One region of the Streptomyces sp. NBC_00704 genome, then DNA from elsewhere that is predicted to be linked to it. Evidence: predicted binding sites of a transcription regulator. Region 1 holds the regulator's gene; each other region holds the start of a gene.
What was found. The regulator HrcA, encoded in region 1, represses chaperone genes, less so after heat shock. The targets are predictions, from matches to a motif close to TTNGCACTCNGNNNNNCNGAGTGCNAA.
Positions count from the first base shown of each region.

Region 2: groES (co-chaperone GroES) is a predicted target of HrcA. The motif match lies at 3,048-3,074, and genes of this name have one in related genera.
Region 3: groL (chaperonin GroEL) is a predicted target of HrcA. The motif match lies at 3,256-3,282, and genes of this name have one in related genera.

Region 1 covers NZ_CP109000.1:2,643,320-2,649,662, reverse strand. Annotated here, with positions in the region: gene OG802_RS11660 (Dyp-type peroxidase) at 1-83, shown strand, start outside; gene hemW (radical SAM family heme chaperone HemW) at 198-1,430, shown strand; gene OG802_RS11650 (DUF3097 domain-containing protein) at 1,530-2,339, opposite strand; gene OG802_RS11645 (MBL fold metallo-hydrolase) at 2,382-3,107, opposite strand; gene hrcA (heat-inducible transcriptional repressor HrcA) at 3,266-4,282, shown strand; gene dnaJ (molecular chaperone DnaJ) at 4,283-5,419, shown strand; gene OG802_RS11630 (nitronate monooxygenase) at 5,519-6,343, shown strand, end outside.
Region 2 covers NZ_CP109000.1:4,886,354-4,892,696, forward strand. Annotated here, with positions in the region: gene OG802_RS21485 (THUMP-like domain-containing protein) at 1-866, opposite strand, end outside; gene OG802_RS21490 (polysaccharide deacetylase family protein) at 1,023-2,021, shown strand; gene OG802_RS21495 (polysaccharide deacetylase family protein) at 2,018-2,842, shown strand; gene groES (co-chaperone GroES) at 3,221-3,529, shown strand; gene groL (chaperonin GroEL) at 3,642-5,267, shown strand; gene OG802_RS21510 (hypothetical protein) at 5,393-5,806, opposite strand; gene OG802_RS21515 (ester cyclase) at 6,165-6,343, opposite strand, start outside.
Region 3 covers NZ_CP109000.1:3,717,685-3,724,027, forward strand. Annotated here, with positions in the region: gene OG802_RS16110 (hypothetical protein) at 1-692, shown strand, start outside; gene OG802_RS16115 (Uma2 family endonuclease) at 752-1,423, shown strand; gene groL (chaperonin GroEL) at 1,507-3,129, opposite strand; gene OG802_RS16125 (cold-shock protein) at 3,485-3,691, opposite strand; gene OG802_RS16130 (MoaD/ThiS family protein) at 4,141-4,416, opposite strand; gene thrC (threonine synthase) at 4,413-5,711, opposite strand; SAM riboswitch class I at 5,730-5,894, opposite strand; gene OG802_RS16140 (glucosyl-3-phosphoglycerate synthase) at 6,062-6,343, shown strand, end outside.

The DNA.
Region 1 (6,343 bases):
CCGAGACGCGGGGCTCGGCGCTGGCCTACGTCCTGCCGGGCGCCGGCCCGGGCCGTCCGCTGGGAGCGGACCTCCTGTCCTGAGACCGGTTCCCCCGGCCGGGTCCCTCGGCCGCTCCTCCGTGGCCGCGCCCGCGCTCGGCCCCGGGGTCCGGCGCCCTACGCGGGTTCGCGCCGGCGTGCGGGACAATGGGCGACATGCCTTCCGCACTTCCCGACGGCGAGCCGGTCCCCGACGACGGCGCGCTCCCGGCGCACGCGCTCGCCGGCGCCGCCGACCGTCCCCTCGGGTTCTACCTGCACGTCCCGTACTGCGCGACCCGCTGCGGGTACTGCGACTTCAACACCTACACGGCCACCGAGCTGCGCGGCACCGGCGGTGTCCTCGCCTCCAGGGACAACTACGCGGACACCCTGATCGACGAGATCCGGCTGGCCCGCAAGGTCCTCGGCGACGACCCGCGCGAGGTCGCCACGGTCTTCGTCGGCGGCGGCACTCCGACGCTGCTGGGCGCGTCCGACCTGGTCCGGATGCTGGGCGCGATCCGCGACGAGTTCGGGCTGGCGGCGGACGCGGAGGTGACGACGGAGGCGAACCCGGAGTCCGTGGACCCGGCGTATCTGGCGGCCCTGCGCGCGGGCGGCTTCAACCGTGTCTCCTTCGGCATGCAGAGCGCCCGGCAGCACGTTTTGAAGGTCCTCGACCGCACCCACACGCCGGGACGCCCCGAGGAGTGCGTGGCGGAGGCGCGGGCCGAGGGCTTCGAACACGTCAACCTCGACCTGATCTACGGGACCCCCGGCGAGTCGGACGACGACTGGCGGGCGTCCCTGGAGGCGGCGCTGGGCGCCGGCCCCGACCATGTCTCGGCGTACGCCCTGATCGTCGAGGAGGGGACCGGCCTCGCCCGCCGCATCCGCCGCGGCGAGGTGCCGATGACCGACGACGACGTCCACGCGGACCGCTATCTGATCGCGGACGAGGTGATGTCGGCGGCGGGTCTCGACTGGTACGAGGTCTCCAACTGGGCTGCCTCGCCGGCGGCCCGCTGCCTGCACAACGAGCTGTACTGGCGGGGCGCCGACTGGTGGGGCGCGGGGCCGGGGGCGCACTCGCACGTGGGCGGGGTGCGCTGGTGGAACGTCAAGCATCCGGGCGCGTACGCGGCGGCCCTCGCGGGCGGGCGCTCGCCGGGCGCCGGGCGCGAGGTGCTCTCGGACGAGGACCGCCGGGTCGAGCGGATCCTGCTGGAGCTGCGGCTGCGGGAGGGCGCGCCGCTCGCGCTGCTGCGGCCCGACGGCCTCGCGGCGTCCCGCCGGGCGCTCGGCGAGGGCCTGCTCCTGCGCGACGCCTACGACGAGGGGCGGGCGGTGCTGACCCTGCGCGGGCGACTGCTGGCCGACGCGGTGGTGCGCGACCTGGTGGACTAGACGTGGACCGGACGTTCTGTCCACGGAGGCCGGTGACAGCCCGCCCGCCACGGCGCACCGCCCGTCGACCTGCGCCTCGGGCGGTGGCCGTGCCGGGCGTCAGGCGGCCGGGGCGGTGACGAAGTCGATCAGTTCCTCCACGCGGCCCAGCAGTTCCGGCTCCAGGTCCTTGTAGCTGCCGACCCGCTTGAGGATCGCCTGCCACACCGCGCCCGTGTTCTCCGACGGCCAGCCCAGGGCCCGGCACACCCCCGTCTTCCAGTCCTGCCCGTGCGGCACGCGCGGCCAGGACTCGATGCCCAGGGAGGCGGGCTTCACGGCTTCCCAGACGTCGATGTAGGGGTGGCCGACGACCAGGGCGTGTTCGCTGGTCACGGACCGGGCGATGCGCCATTCCTTGGTGCCGGGCACGAGGTGGTCGACCAGGATCCCGAGCCGCGCGTCCGGGCCCGGCGCGAACTGCGCGACGATCGACGGCAGGTCGTCGACGCCCTCCAGGTACTCCACGACGACGCCCTCGACGCGCAGGTCGTCGCCCCACACCTTCTCGACCAGTTCGGCGTCGTGCCGGCCCTCGACGTAGATGCGCCCGGCGCGGGCGATCCGGGCGCGGGCGCCGGGGACGGCGACGGAGCCGGAGGCGGTGCGGGAGGGGCGCGCCGGTCCCGAGGCGGGTCGGACGAGGGTGACCGTCCTGCCCTCCAGCAGGAAGCCCCCCGGCTCCAGCGGGAACACGCGGTGCTTGCCGAAGCGGTCCTCCAGGGTCACCGTGCCCGCCTCGCAGCGGATCACCGCGCCGCAGAACCCGGTGCCGGGCTCCTCCACGACCAGACCGGGGTCCGCCGGGACCTCGGGGACGGGCTTCGGCTTCTTCCAGGAGGGGGTCAGGTCGGTGGAGTACTCGCGCATTCGGATGACGATAGGAGAAGCCGCGGGACGCGGGGCACAGGGTCAGCGCGACACGCCGAAACGGGCCGCGAGGGCGTCGCGTTGGGCCCGTACGAACGCGGCGTCCACCGTCGCCCCGTGGCCGGGCACGTACACGGCGTCCTCGCCGCCGAGGTCCAGGAGGCGGTCGAGGGCGGCGGGCCAGCGGCCGGGGACGGCGTCCGGCCCGGCCTGCGGTTCGCCGGACTCCTCGACCAGGTCGCCGCAGAACACCACCTCCGGCGAGCCGGCGGTTCCGGGGACGAGGACCACCAGGTCGTGGGCGGTGTGGGCGGGACCGACGTTGGCGAGCAGGACCTGGCGGCCGTCGCCCAGGCCGAGGGTCCACTCGCCGCAGACCGGATGGCGGGGCCGCACGAGGGTGTCGACGGCCTCGGACGCCGCCGTCTCGTCGAGGCCGTTGCGCACCGCGTCCGCCCGCAGCTCCTCGCCCCGCACGGCGTCCGAGCCCACCGCCCCGAAGACCTCCGCGCCCGCGAACGCCGCCGCCCCGAACACGTGGTCGAAATGGGGGTGGGTGAGCGCGAGATGAGTCACACGCGCACCCGTCAGCTCCTCGGCCTCGGCGCGCAGCCGCGCCCCTTCCGCCAGGCTGGATCCGGCGTCCACCATCAGCACCGCGCCCGCCCCGACGACCAGCCCCGCCGTGCAGTCCCAGCCCGGCAGCCGCACCCGGCCGACACCCTCCGCGAGCCGCTCCCATCCGAACTCTTCCCAAGTCACCGTCATACCGCGACGCTAGCTGCAACGCCCCGGGAAGGGCCGACCTTGCCCTGGGTGTACCCCACAGCCGTACACTGGGCCGGGGAACGCTGGCACTCGGATGTGAAGAGTGCCAGACGAGACGCCCAGGGGACTGGGGGACGAGATCTTGGAGGTGCGCGCGGATGCTGAGTGAACGCAGGCTGCAGGTTCTGCGCGCCATCGTCCAGGACTACGTCGGCACCGAGGAGCCCGTGGGGTCGAAGGCGCTCACCGAGCGTCACAACCTCGGCGTGTCCCCCGCGACGGTCCGCAACGACATGGCCGCCCTGGAGGACGAGGGGTACATCGCCCAGCCGCACACCAGCGCCGGGCGCATCCCCACGGACAAGGGCTACCGGCTGTTCGTCGACAAGCTGGCCGGCGTCAAGCCGATGACCGGCCCGGAGCGGCGGGCCATCCAGAACTTCCTCGACGGCGCCGTCGACCTCGACGACGTCGTGGCCCGCACGGTACGGCTGCTCGCACAGCTCACCCGGCAGGTCGCCGTCGTGCAGTACCCGTCCCTGACCCGTTCGACCGTGCGGCACGTGGAGCTTCTCTCGCTCGCGCCCGCGCGCCTGATGCTCGTGCTGATCACGGACACCGGGCGGGTCGAGCAGCGGATGGTGGACTGCCCGGCGCCCTTCGGCGAGTCCTCCCTGGCGGACCTGCGCGCGCGGCTCAACAGCCGGGTCGCGGGCCGCCGGTTCTCCGACGTGCCGCGTCTGGTGGAGGATCTGCCGGACGCCTTCGAGGCGGAGGACCGCGGCACGGTCACGACGGTGCTCTCCACCCTGCTGGAGACGCTCGTCGAGGAGAACGAGGAGCGGTTGATGATCGGCGGCACCGCCAATCTCACCCGCTTCGGACATGACTTTCCCCTCACCATCCGGCCCGTCCTGGAGGCGCTGGAGGAGCAGGTCGTGCTCCTCAAGCTCCTTGGCGAGGCGGGGGATTCGGGCATGACCGTACGCATCGGTCACGAGATCGCCCACGAGGGGCTCAACTCCACTTCCGTGGTGTCGGTCGGCTACGGTTCGGGCGGCGAGGCAGTCGCCAAACTGGGCGTGGTCGGACCGACCCGCATGGATTACCCGGGAACGATGGGAGCGGTACGAGCGGTGGCACGGTACGTCGGACAGATCCTGGCGGAGTCGTAAGTGGCCACGGACTACTACGCCGTCCTCGGCGTGCGCCGCGACGCGTCGCAGGAAGAGATCAAGAAGGCCTTCCGGCGGCTCGCGCGCGAGCTGCACCCGGATGTGAACCCGGACCCGAAGACCCAGGAGCGGTTCAAGGAGATCAACGCCGCTTACGAGGTGCTGTCGGACCCGCAGAAGAAGCAGGTCTACGACCTCGGCGGCGATCCGCTGTCCCAGTCGGGCGGCGGTGGCGCCGGCGGCTTCGGGGCCGGCGGCTTCGGGAACTTCTCCGACATCATGGACGCCTTCTTCGGCACGGCGTCCCAGCGCGGCCCGCGCTCGCGCACCCGCCGCGGCCAGGACGCCATGATCCGGCTGGAGATCGACCTCGAAGAGGCGGCCTTCGGCACGACCAAGGACATCCAGGTCGACACGGCGATCGTCTGCACCACGTGCAGCGGTGAGGGCGCCGCGCCGGGCACGACGGCCCAGACGTGCGACATGTGCCGCGGCCGCGGCGAGGTGTCGCAGGTGACCCGGTCCTTCCTGGGCCAGGTCATGACCTCGCGACCGTGCCCGCAGTGCCAGGGCTTCGGCACCGTCGTGCCGACCCCGTGCCCGGAGTGCGCGGGCGACGGGCGGGTCCGCTCGCGCCGCACGCTGACGGTGAAGATCCCGGCCGGCGTCGACAACGGCACCCGCATCCAGCTCGCGGGCGAGGGCGAGGTCGGCCCCGGCGGCGGCCCCGCCGGCGACCTGTACGTGGAGATCCACGAGCTGCCGCACGCCCAGTTCCAGCGGCGCGGCGACGACCTGCACTGCACGGTGACCCTCCCGATGACGGCGGCCTCCCTCGGCACGAAGGTGCCGCTGGAGACGCTGGACGGCCTGGAGGAGGTCGACATCCGGCCCGGCACCCAGTCCGGCCAGTCGATCCCGCTGCACAGCCGGGGCGTCACGCATCTGCGGGGCGGCGGCCGCGGCGACCTCATCGTGCACGTCGAGGTGCAGACGCCGACGAAGCTGGACCCGGAGCAGGAACGGCTGCTGCGCGAGCTGGCCAAGCTGCGCGGCGAGGAGCGGCCCCTGGGCCAGTTCCAGCCCGGCCAGCAGGGTCTGTTCTCCCGGCTGAAGGACGCCTTCAACGGGCGCTGAGCGGTGCCTGAAGGGCGTCGGGAACACGGTCCCGGCGCCCGCGCTGGCGGGTCGCGGGGCCGATTCGGACTTGTTCGGAGGACGTGACAACATGCCGTCATGTCCTCCGCACTGACCGATCTCCTCCCGCACCCGATCGTGCAGGCCCCCATGGCGGGCGGTGTCTCCGTGCCCCGGCTCGCCGCCGCCGTGGCCGAGGCCGGCGGACTCGGTTTCCTCGCGGCCGGGTACAAGACGGCCGACGGCATGTACCAGGAGATCAAACAGCTGCGGAGCCTGACCGGCCGTCCCTTCGGCGTGAACCTCTTCATGCCGCAGCCCGACCACCCCGGCGCGAACCCCGGCTCCCAGGCGGCGCCCGGCGCCCCCCTGCCCGCCGCCGGCGCCATAGAGGTCTACGCCCACCAGCTGACCGGCGAGGCCGCCTGGTACGAGACCGAGCTGGGCGACCCGGACAGCGGCCGCGACGACGGCTACGACGCCAAGCTCGCCGTGCTGCTGGACAACCCGGTGCCGGTGGTGTCGTTCCACTTCGGCGTCCCCGGCGGCGACACCCTGGAGGCCCTGCGGCGCGCGGGCACGTTCACGCTGGTCACGGTGACCACCGTCGAGGAGGCCGCCGCGGTGGAGCGGGCCGGCGCGGACGCGGTGATCGCGCAGGGCGTGGAGGCCGGCGGTCACCAGGGCGCCCACCGCGACAACCCGGAGACCGACGGCAGCGGCATCGGACTGCTCTCCCTGGTCGCCCAGGTCCGCGAGTCGGTGCGGCTGCCGGTCGTCGCCGCCGGCGGCCTGATGCGCGGCAGCCAGATCGCCGCCGTTCTCGCGGCGGGCGCGAGCGCGGCCCAGCTGGGCACCGCGTTCCTCGCCACGTCCGAGTCCGGCGCGCACGCCGTGCACAAGCAGGCCCTGACCAACCCGCTC
Region 2 (6,343 bases), 2.2 Mb from region 1:
CGAGCCACGTCGGCGACCAGATGGGCGCGGACCACCGCGCCGTCGGGCTCGTACAGGTACCTGCCGACCGGCCGCACGCGCGGGTCCGGCAGACCGCCGCCGAGCAGCGTGCGCGGCCCCGGCAGCAGGGTGGCCCGGACGGCTCCGGGCTCGCCGGCGCCGAACCACAGCACCGCCTCCTTCACGTCTCCGCCGTCCGAGATCCACTCGGCCTCGGCCTCGGCCGGGATCGCCTCGTGCGGCACGCCGGGCGCGATCTTCAGGGCGGCGCGGGGCGCGGCGAGGGCGGCTCCGACCGCCCAGGACAGCGGCGGCGAGTAGGCCTCGGGGTCGAAGACGCGTCCGCGTCCGCCCCGGCGCGCGGGATCGACGAACACGGCGTCGTAGCCGCCGGCGTCCACTTCGGTGACGTCCGCCTCGCGCACCTCGATCAGCTCGCCCAGCCCCAGCGCCTCGGCGTTGAAGCGGGCCGCCTGGGCGGTGACCGGATCCCGGTCCACGGCCAGCACCCGGATCCCGGCGCGGGCGAACGCGATCGCGTCGCCGCCGATCCCGCAGCACAGGTCGGCGACGGAGGTCACGCCGAGCGCCCGCATCCGCGCGGCCCGGTAGCCGGCGACGGCGGCCCGCGTCGACTGCTCCACGCCGTTCGCCGTGAAGAACATGCGGTCCGCGTCCTCGGCCCCGAACTTCACGGCCGCCCGCCGGCGCAGCCCGGCCTGGCCGATGGCCGCCGACACCAGGCCGGCCGGGTGCTCGCGGCGCAGCCGGGTGGCGACGGCGAGTTCGTCGGCGGGCGCGATGCCGCGCACCGCGTCGAGGAGGGCCTGGCCTTCGGCGGTGAGCAGCGGAGCGAGGTCGTTCACCCCGCCATTGTCGGCCAAGGGCCCGCCCCGCCGGTCACGGGGCTCCGGCGCCGGGCGGGCCGGCCGGCGGTCCCTGTGGGCCAGTCGGTGGATGGTCGGGGTCCGGCGGCGGTGTCGGTCCGGGTTCCCGGACGGCGACTGCGAGGATCCGGCGCCATGGGACCTGTCGTACAAGATGATGACAACCGCGGTTGTTCTCAGAGGCCGCGCCGGTGTGGACGTACGGGAGTCCGGCGAGAGCGCGGCCGTACGGGAATCCGGGGCGCGCTCCTCGTCCTCGCGCTGTCCGCCCTGGCGTCCGGCTGCACGGGCGGCGGAGGCGCCGGCGGCGCGATCCGCCCCGCACCCGGCCAGCAGGCCCAGAAGGCCGCGCCCCCGCAGGCGCCGCCCGCCCGCGCCCTGCACGCGTACGCCGGCCGGCTCCGCGCCGCCGAGCGGGCCAGGGTCGCCGCGGCGCGGCACTGGGGGCTGCGCAAGGTCCCGCTGACGCCCCCGCCGCCGCCCGCCCGCAAGCCGGAGATCACCACCCGCAAGGGCTTCGAGGTCGACGACCACGAGGAGCTCGGCCTGCCGCCGGTCTTCACCTCGATCCCGACCGACGACAAGGTCGTCTTCCTCACCGTCGACGACGGCGCCGAGAAGGACCCGGCGTTCCTGCGCATGATGAGCGAGCTGAAGGTCCCGTACACCGCCTTCCTCAGCGACTACCTGATCAAGGACGACTACGGCTACTTCAAGAAGATGCGCGACCTGGGGGTGAGCCTGAACAACCACACCCTCCACCACCTCTACCTGCCCGGCCTCTCCTACGCCCGCCAGAAGCACGAGATCTGCGGCATGCAGGAGGTGATGCGCAAGCAGTACGGCGAGCGCCCCGCGTACCTCAGGCCGCCGTACGGCAACTACAACCAGGACACCCTGCGGGCCGCGAAGTCCTGCGGCGTGCGCTACGCCCCGCTGTGGGACGAGGAGGTCTTCGTCGACCACTGGGAGTACCGCGAGGAGGACCAGGACCTGCACCCCGGCGACATCGTCCTCACCCACTTCCGCGGCCGCGGCGACTGGAAGGGCACGATGCCCGACATGGTCCGCCGCTTCCTGGACAAGGTCACGGCGAAGGGCTACGCGGTGGCCCGGCTGGAGGACTACCTGTGAGGGCGCGCGCGCTGACGGCCGTCGCGCTGACGGCCGTCGCACTGATCCTGGCGGCCCTGACCGGCTGCGCCCAGTCCGTCGACCCCATCGAGCGACTGGGCAGAAAGGCCGCCGACCGGGTGCACGAGGCCGCCCCGGCCCCCTACCGCCGCTGGGGCCTGACGGCTCCGCCGGCCGCCGCGCCGTCCCACCCCGCCCGCCCCCTGCCCGGCAGCCCGGGAACGGCCCTGCCGCCGGTCCTCGACCACGTCCCCACCGCCGACCGGGTCGTCTTCCTGACCTACGACGACGGCGCCGAACGCGACCCGCGCTTCGTCGACATGGTCCGCGAACTGCGCCTGCCGGTCACCATGTTCCTCACCGACAGCGTGGTCGGCCCGGGGTACGCGCACTTCGCCCGGTTGCAGTCGGTGGGCGCGAGCATCCAGAACCACACGCTCGACCACCCGGCCCTGCGCGGTCTGCCGTACGCCGGCCAGCGCGCCGAGATCTGCGGCCAGCAGGACAAGCTGCGCGCCCGGTTCGGTCTGCGCCCGCGCCTCCTCCGCCCGCCCTACGGCGCCTACGACGCCACCACCCGGCGCGCCGCCGCCGACTGCGGCATCGCCGCGCTCGTCCTGTGGCGGGCCGCGATGGGCCCCACGGGCCTCTCCTACTCCCACGGCCCCCACCGCCTCAGCCCCGGCGACGTCATCGCCGTCGCCCCGGACGAGTCGCCGGGACCGTCCCTGCGCGACCGCACGACGCGGCTCCTGCGGCAGATCCAGCACGAGCACCTGACGGTGGCCCGCCTGGAGTACTACGTCCAGCCGGCGCCGTGACCGGTTGCCGCGCCGGCCGGAGAAAGTCAGCCCGTCCGGCGCTTGAGGACGCGGCACGTCCGGCGCTGGAGGACGAGGCCCGTCCAGGGCCGAAGCAGGCCGAAGCGGGGGCCCGGGGGCGGCAGCCCACGGTGCGGGCCCACGCGGACACAGGGCGACGAGGGCACTCACATGAGCGGAAAAGTCGGCCGCCGCGCCGCCTGCATTGGCACTCCGCTTGACCGAGTGCTAATCGCGGTCATAGTCTCGGGTCTGGCACTCACCACTGGAGAGTGCCAACACAGCGACGGGCAGATCCGGCACCCGCGACGACGGATCCACCTGGTCGCCACCTCAGACAGTTAACCCCGTGAGATCTCCGAAGGGGGAGGTCGGATCGTGACGACCACCAGCTCCAAGGTTGCCATCAAGCCGCTCGAGGACCGCATCGTGGTCCAGCCGCTCGACGCCGAACAGACCACCGCCTCTGGCCTGGTCATCCCGGACACCGCGAAGGAGAAGCCCCAGGAGGGCGCCGTCCTCGCGGTCGGTCCGGGTCGCTTCGAGAACGGCGACCGCCTGCCGCTCGACGTCAAGGTCGGCGATGTCGTCCTGTACAGCAAGTACGGCGGCACCGAGGTGAAGTACAACGGCGAGGAGTACCTCGTCCTCTCGGCTCGCGACGTTCTCGCGATCATCGAGAAGTAATTCACCGAGTTTTGCAGTGAACTGCGCCCCTGGCCCCCGCTACTCCATGCAGCCGGGCGCTGGGGGCGCAGTTCGTTTCTCCCACGCTTTCCGAGAGGGCTGAACCGCTCCCATGGCGAAGATCCTGAAGTTCGACGAGGACGCCCGTCGCGCCCTTGAGCGCGGCGTCAACAAGCTTGCCGACACCGTCAAGGTGACGATCGGCCCCAAGGGCCGCAACGTCGTCATCGACAAGAAGTTCGGCGCCCCCACCATCACCAACGACGGTGTCACGATCGCCCGCGAGGTCGAGCTCGAGGACCCGTACGAGAACCTCGGCGCGCAGCTGGTGAAGGAGGTGGCGACCAAGACCAACGACATCGCGGGCGACGGTACGACCACCGCCACCGTGCTCGCGCAGGCGCTCGTGCGCGAGGGCCTGCGCAACGTCGCCGCGGGCGCCTCCCCGGCCGCCCTGAAGAAGGGTATCGACGCCGCCGTCAAGGCCGTGTCCGAGGAGCTCCTCGCGACCGCCCGCCCGATCGACGACAAGGCGGACATCGCCGCCGTCGCCGCGCTGTCCGCGCAGGACACGCAGGTCGGCGAGCTGATCGCCGAGGCGATGGACAAGGTCGGCAAGGACGGCGTCATCACCGTCGAGGAGTCCAACACCTTCGGTCTGGAGCTGGACTTCACCGAGGGCATGGCCTTCGACAAGGGCTACCTGTCGCCGTACTTCGTGACGGACCAGGAGCGCATGGAGGCCGTCCTCGAGGACCCCTACATCCTCATCAACCAGGGCAAGATCTCCTCGATCGCCGACCTGCTGCCGCTGCTGGAGAAGGTCATCCAGACCAACTCCTCCAAGCCGCTGCTGATCATCGCCGAGGACCTGGAGGGCGAGGCGCTCTCCACCCTCGTCGTCAACAAGATCCGCGGCACCTTCAACGCGGTCGCGGTCAAGGCCCCCGGCTTCGGCGACCGCCGCAAGGCGATGCTCCAGGACATGGCCGTCCTCACCGGCGCCACCGTCATCTCCGAAGAGGTCGGCCTCAAGCTCGACCAGGTCGGCATCGACGTGCTCGGCTCCGCGCGCCGCGTCACCGTCACCAAGGACGACACCACCCTCGTCGACGGCGGCGGCAACTCCGAGGACGTCGTGGGCCGCATCGCCCAGATCAAGGCCGAGATCGAGAACACCGACTCCGACTGGGACCGCGAGAAGCTCCAGGAGCGCCTCGCGAAGCTGGCCGGCGGCGTGTGCGTGATCAAGGTCGGCGCCGCCACCGAGGTGGAGCTGAAGGAGAAGAAGCACCGTCTCGAGGACGCCATCTCCGCGACCCGCGCCGCGGTCGAGGAGGGCATCGTCTCCGGTGGCGGTTCCGCTCTCGTCCACGCCGCCAAGGTGCTGGAGGGCGGCCTGGACAAGACCGGCGACGAGGCCACCGGTGTCGCCGTCGTCCGCCGCGCCGTCGTCGAGCCGCTGCGCTGGATCGCCGAGAACGCGGGCCTCGAGGGCTACGTCATCACCGCCAAGGTGGCCGAGCTGGACAAGGGCCAGGGCTTCAACGCCGCCACCGGCGAGTACGGCGACCTCGTCAAGGCCGGCGTCATCGACCCGGTCAAGGTCACCCGCTCCGCCCTGGAGAACGCCGCCTCCATCGCCTCCCTCCTCCTGACGACCGAGACCCTCGTCGTCGAGAAGAAGGAAGAGGAGGAGCCGGCCGCCGGCGGCCACTCCCACGGCCACTCCCACTGACACCTGGTCAGCACCCCCGGCACCAACCGAAGCCCGGCCCCCCGACCGACGGGGACGCCGGGCTTCGGCGTGCGGGGGGTGCGTTCCGTCGTGTCCTCGGGTCCTTCCTCGGTTCGCGCGAGCGCTCAGAACGCCTGGAGACAGACCCGCGCCCGATCGGTGCCCAGCGTCTCGACGTAGATGTCGATCCACTGCACCTTCCCGCGGCGGTCGTCGTGCACGCAGGGAGGGCAGACCCCGGCCCAGCGCGCTCCCTTCAACGTCTGCGGCTCCGGCAGCCCCAGATGCGCGAAACATTCCCCTTCGGCGGAATCGCCCTTCCTCACGTGCAAGGGCTCTCCGGAGCGGAGGTCCTCCGCGATGTCCTCGGCGGTCTTCTCACTGGTGACGAAGGTGAGGAGGTAGACGTCCTCCTGCGGATTCAGCTGGACGGCGCCCTTGGTCTGTGCGGCGCCCTCCGGTATTGCCACGTTCATGAACGCGGCCGCTTCGGAGGCGCCGGCCTCCTCGTCCCATCGCCAGTCGCGTCCCTCGGTCACCGGTGAGCGTCCTGGCCGGATCCGGAGCACGCGACGAAGAGGAGGGCGGTAGCCAGCGCCGCTGTCAGGCGGGCACCACGTCGGATCGTCACCCGTTCTCCTCGTCGTCCCGGGAGACGTCCCCGCCGGTGCCTGCGAGACCCTGGCCCGGCGGGGGCGTCGTGTTTCGGGGCGACCGCTCCGAACCGGGGCCGGTCGCATGTTACTTGGACAGCGGGCGGACGCTTCCGGGGACGGGCAAGGACCGGGAACGGGCGCCCGGACGAAGCCGTCGAGGCCGTGACCGGGGCCCGGCGCCCCGCAGACAGGAGGCGTCGGGCCCCGGCGGGCGGCCGCCGCTCCCGCGGCCGCCGGACCGCTACCGCTCCAGCGCGTCCAGCGCCCCCAGCTGGTCCATCAGGCCGAGTCGGTCGTACTGCCACCAGCTCTCGACGATCTTTCCGTCCTCCCGGCAGCGGAAGACGGTCGTCCCGGTCATCGTGACGTCCCTGCCGGTGGCCGGGATCCCCATGAAGTCGCCCTTGTGGCGGCCGCGCC
Region 3 (6,343 bases), 1.1 Mb from region 1:
CCGTGAAGACGCTGGCCGGACAGCTCCCGTACGGACAGTGCGCGCTCCGCACGGCCCTCAACCGCATCCAGCAGGCCGGGCACTTGAGGCGAGGCCGGGAACGAATGGAAACCGCTTCGGGCGAGTCCCGCTGGATCACCCGAACGTGGTTCACCCGCACCGCACGCGACGACGGCTGGTGGGTGACGTTCACGCGAGGGGACGTACCGGACGACGCCCCGGAGCCCGAACGGGCCCCGCCCACCACCCGCTCCCGCGCCCACATCCTCCTGGCGGCCCTCGGCCACACGGCCCCCGCCCTCTCCCTCTCCGCCGCCGACTGCGCGCAGCTCGCCCCGCTGGCGCAGGAGTGGTTCGCGCGAGGAGCGACGGAGGAGACGCTGCTGGCCGCGCTCACCGCGGGCCTGCCCACCCCCGTCCACAGCCCGGCGGCCCTGCTCCGCCGCCGCCTGACGGACAAACTCCCACCGGAGCGACCCGCCCCGCGCCCACCCCGCCGGATGCTGGAGTGCGCGGAGTGCCGAGTGCCGGGACGACCCGAGGCCCTGCCGGGAGGCGTATGCCGCGGCTGTCTCGGCGAGCGCACGCCCACGCGCCCCGCCGCACTCCCGCCCGCCCCCGCGATCCACGCCCGCGAGGGGGAGATCCGGGCTGCCATGTCCAGGAAACGCCAGGAGAGGACACCCGTATGACGGCTCCCACGGTCCGACGACGTCACCTCGGGGCACGATGGAGGGAAGGAGGCGAAGCCATGACCCCCAGCACCGCCGAACGCCCGCAGATGCCCTTCGAGGACTTCGAGGAACTCGTCGTAGTGGCTCCCGAGCATGTGCGGCTCGAATACGTCGACGGACGAGTCCGCACCAAGGACCCGCTCAGCGTCGAGGACTTCGAGGAACTGGCAAGCCGGGCACCGGAGACGGTCCGGCTGGAGTACATCAATGGAAAACTCGAGGTCAAGGCCATGCCGGACGGCAACCACGTAGAAATCTTCATGTGGCTGCTACGTCAGTGCATGCAACAACGCCCCGAGCTGAACCTCGTGCCCGAGCGGGGCGTCAAGGCCGAGGCATACCGTAAGGGTCGCGCGATCACGGACGGGTTCCTCGCACCCAAGGGCCATTTCAAAGGACACGGCAACTGGTCCGGGGCAGACGGCGCCCTCATGGCCGTCGAGATCACCTCCCATGACAGGGACACCGACCAGCGCGACCGCGTCGACAAGCCTGTCGGCTACGCCGGGGCCGACATCCCCGTCTACCTTCTCGTGGACCGCGACCACAACACGATCGTCGTGTTCAGCGAGCCCAAGGACGGCCGCTACCAGCAGTGCGACTCCTATCCCTGGGGTGCCGTCGTGCCGCTCCCCGCTCCGGTGAGCGTCACCCTCGACACCGAAGAGCTGAAGGACTACGCCGACTGAGACGCCCGAAGGCGGTACCCCCAGCCATGGCTGGGAGCACCGCCCTCGGTCCGAAGGACAGTCGATCAACCGGAACCGGTCGATCAGAAGTCCATGTCACCGCCCGGCATGCCGCCGCCGGCGGGCGCGGCGGCCTTCTCCGGCTTGTCGGCGATGACGGCCTCGGTGGTGAGGAACAGCGCGGCGATGGAGGCGGCGTTCTGCAGGGCAGAGCGCGTGACCTTCGCCGGGTCGATGATGCCTTCGGCGATCATGTCGACGTACTCGCCGGTCGCGGCGTTCAGGCCGTGGCCGACCTGGAGGTTGCGGACCTTCTCCACGACGACGCCACCCTCGAGACCGCCGTTGACGGCGATCTGCTTGAGCGGGGCCTCCAGCGCGATGCGCACGGCGTTGGCGCCGGTCGCCTCGTCACCCTCGAGCTCCAGCTTCTCGAAGACGGCGGACGCCTGGATGAGCGCCACGCCACCACCGGCGACGATGCCCTCCTCGACGGCGGCCTTCGCGTTGCGGACGGCGTCCTCGATGCGGTGCTTGCGCTCCTTGAGCTCCACCTCGGTGGCGGCGCCGGCCTTGATGACCGCGACACCGCCGGCGAGCTTCGCCAGGCGCTCCTGCAGCTTCTCGCGGTCGTAGTCCGAGTCACTGTTCTCGATCTCGGCGCGGATCTGGTTGACCCGGCCCGCGACCTGGTCCGACGAGCCGGAGCCGTCGACGATGGTCGTCTCGTCCTTGGTGATGACGACCTTGCGGGCCTTGCCCAGCAGGTCCAGGGAGGTGTTCTCGAGCTTGAGACCGACCTCCTCGGAGATGACCTCGCCACCGGTGAGGATGGCGATGTCGTTCAGCATCGCCTTGCGGCGGTCGCCGAAGCCCGGGGCCTTGACCGCGACGGACTTGAAGGTGCCGCGGATCTTGTTGACGACCAGGGTCGACAGGGCCTCGCCCTCGACGTCCTCGGCGATGATCAGCAGCGGCTTGCCCGACTGCATGACCTTCTCCAGGAGCGGGAGCAGGTCCTTGACGTTCGCGATCTTGGAGTTCGCGATGAGGATGTACGGGTCGTCGAGGACGGCCTCCATACGCTCCATGTCGGTGGCGAAGTACGCCGAGATGTAGCCCTTGTCGAAGCGCATGCCCTCGGTGAGCTCGAGCTCCAGACCGAAGGTCTGCGACTCCTCGACCGTGATGACGCCTTCCTTGCCGACCTTGTCCATCGCCTCGGCGATGAGCTCGCCGATCTGGGTGTCGGCGGCGGAGATGGAGGCCGTGGAAGCGATCTGCTCCTTGGTCTCGACATCCTTCGCCTGCTCCAGCAGGGCGCCGGAGACGGCCTCGACGGCCTTCTCGATGCCGCGCTTGAGGGCCATCGGGTTGGCGCCGGCCGCGACGTTGCGCAGGCCTTCCCTGACCAGGGCCTGGGCCAGGACGGTCGCGGTCGTCGTGCCGTCGCCGGCCACGTCGTCCGTCTTCTTCGCGACTTCCTTGACCAGCTCGGCGCCGATCTTCTCGTACGGGTCCTCGAGCTCGATCTCCTTGGCGATGGACACGCCATCGTTGGTGATCGTGGGGGCGCCCCACTTCTTCTCGAGGACGACGTTGCGGCCCTTGGGGCCGAGCGTCACCTTCACGGCGTCCGCGAGCTGGTTCATGCCGCGCTCGAGGCCGCGCCGTGCCTCCTCGTCGAACGCGATGATCTTGGCCATGTGAAGTGGTCCTCCCGGACTGGGGTGGATTGCTCCGGACCGCGCTGGCGCCCGCGACGGACGGCTCGCCGGCCTCGTGGTTCCTTGCCCCACCTGGCCTGCGGGCCTCACCGACCCGGTCCTTCGTTGTCACTCTCACCTTCAGAGTGCTAACGCCAATGATTAGCACTCGACCCCTGAGAGTGCAAGCGCCCCGGTGAGACCCGCGTCGTCGCGGACACCCCGCCCGGCCCCCGCGGACCGGGGCGGGCGCCCGGCCCCGGGCAGGCCGAAGGGCTCGCACCCCGGGAGGTGCGAGCCCTTCGACAGATGTGCCGGACGTACAGAAGAACGACGCTGTCAGTCGGCGCGCGCTTCAGCCGGTCGCGAGCCGGACCATGTCCGCCTGCGGCCCCTTCTGGCCCTGCGAGATCTCGAAATCGACCCGCTGACCCTCTTCCAGGGTGCGGTAGCCGTCCATCTGAATCGCGCTGTAGTGGACGAAAACATCCGCACCACCGTCGACCGCGATGAAGCCGTACCCCTTCTCCGCGTTGAACCACTTGACGGTGCCCTGAGCCATGCCTAACTCCCCTATTACTGGCCCTTGCACAGATCCACACTTCGCGGATCCGGGTCAGACCTCACCCCCCATTGGTTGGGGGCGTGCGCCGGAACGCGTCGACCGCGGCCGAATGTATCTGTCCAACTGCCCTCTGCAACAGGTCACTCGGACGAGAATTCCGGACGCACGGGATCCGGAATGTGGCGAGAATTCGCCCGAATGCAGGGCAAGTCGGGCCCCAGGAAAGCCACAAAAGCCGCGAAAGGGGTCTGCACTTTGGCTGCTTCTTGTCGGCTGAAGAAAGAAAAGAAAGGCTCCGGATCCGGTGATCCGGACCGGGTTCCCCAACTGTACCGCGCTCAACCACACTGAATTGCCCCCTCCGCTTCTATCGCGGAGAGGGCAATTCGGTGAACTCTCGGTAATCGCTGTTACCGACGGTTACTACCGGCGGGTACTGAACGGCGTCAGCCGCCGGCCACGGCGGGGATGATCGAGACGCCGGCGCCGTCCGGGGTCGCCGTCTCCAGGCCCTGCTCGAAGCGGACGTCGTCGTCGTTCACGTACACGTTGACGAAGCGGCGCAGCTTGCCCTGGTCGTCCAGGACGCGCGCGGCGATGCCGGTGTGGTTCTTCTCCAGGTCGGAGATGACCTCGCCGAGGGTCGCGCCCTCGGCCTTCACCTCGGCGGCGCCGCCGGTGTAGGTGCGCAGGATGGTGGGGATGCGGACGTTGACGCTCATACGAGGCCAGCCTCTCGGAAGGAGTCCAGGTTCGGACGGATGGTCGCGGTCAGGCCCGTGCCGGCCACCGCGTCCAGGGTCTTCAGACCGTCACCCGTGTTGAGGACGACGGTGGTCTTCGCCGGGTCCAGGAGACCGTTCTCGATCAGCTTGCGCGTCACCCCGACCGTGACCCCGCCGGCGGTCTCCGCGAAGATGCCCTCGGTCCGCGCCAGCAGCCTGATCGCGTCGACGATCTGCTCGTCGTCCACGTCCTCCACGGCGCCGCCGGTGCGGCGGGCGATGTCGAGGACGTAGGGGCCGTCCGCCGGGTTGCCGATGGCCAGCGACTTGGCGATGGTGTCCGGCTTCTGGGGGCGCACCACGTCGTGCCCGGCCTTGTAGGCGACGGACACCGGGGAGCAGCCCTCGGCCTGCGCGCCGAAGATCTTGTACGGCCTGTCCTCCACGAGCCCGAGCTTGATGAGCTCCTGGAGACCCTTGTCGATCTTCGTGAGCTGGGAGCCGGAGGCGATCGGCACGACCAGCTGGTCGGGCAGGCGCCAGCCGAGCTGCTCGCAGATCTCGTAGGCCAGCGTCTTCGAGCCCTCGGCGTAGTACGGGCGCAGGTTGACGTTGACGAAGCCCCAGCCCTCGCCCGCCGGGTCGCCGATCAGCTCGGAGCAGAAGCGGTTGACGTCGTCGTAGTTGCCCTCGATGCCGACCAGCTCGCCGCCGTAGATGGCGGCCATGACGACCTTGCCCTGCTCCAGGTCGTGCGGGATGAACACGCAGGAGCGGAAGCCCGCCCGGGCGGCCGCGGCGCCCACGGCGCCGGCGAGGTTTCCGGTGGACGAGCAGGACAGGGTGGTGAAGCCGAAGGCGCGGGCGGCCTCGATGGCCTGGGCGACGACGCGGTCCTTGAAGGAGTGCGTCGGATTGCCGGAGTCGTCCTTGACGAAGAGCTTGCCGGGCTCGACGCCCAGCTCGCGGGCGAGGTTGTCGGCCTGCACGAGCTTGGTCCAGCCGGGGTTGATGTTCGGCTTGTCCGCCACGTCGGCCGGGACGGGCAGCAGCGGCGCGTAGCGCCAGATGTTCGCCGGGCCCGCCTCGATGCGCTTGCGCAGCTCCTCCGTGTCGTAGGAGGAGAAGTCGTACGCGATCTCGAGGGGGCCGAAACACTCCTCGCACGCGAAGAGCGGGCCGAGGGGGACGCGGTGACCGCATTCGCGGCAGCTCAGCGCCGCGGCGGGACCGAGGTCCACGGAAGAGGTCGGCGTAGAGTCGGTGGTGCTTGCAACAGTCTGCGCAGCCATGTGAGGCGAGGCCCTTTCTCCTCATCTTCCTCACGACGCATCTCGCCGTGAGACGGATTTGGCACCTTCCCGAGCCGGGAGCCTCGCGGAGCGCGCACCTGGTGATCGGTGTGCGGTACGAGACCGGCTGGAGGGTTGCCGGGGCTTCATCGGGCCGTGTCCCTCTGCCCCTCTGGATGAGCGGTGTGAAGTTGTGAACGGGGGCGACCGGACATGCGATGGTCATCCGCGTTGTTCAAGACTGTAACCGAAGGCCAGGACAGTTGAGATAGTCGTCCGAACCGCGAGATGGATCACACGGTCACCCCCCGCGCACAGGGAGTGATCATGACAGTGAGGAGCCGTGGACCGTGCTGGAAGAAGTCGAGCGCTGGCTGGCCACCCGCTCCTGGTCGGTGGCCGATCGCCCGCTGCACAGCGTCCTGGCCGCGAAACGCGCCACGAACCAGTCGGTGTCCGTCGTCCTGCCCGCGCTGAACGAGGAGGAGACCGTCGGCGACATCGTCGCCGTCATCCGTCACGACCTCATGCACCAGGCGCCGCTCGTCGACGAGATCGTCGTCGTCGACTCGGGATCCACCGACCGCACCTCGCAGGTCGCCGCTGCGGCCGGGGCGCGGGTCGTCCACCGG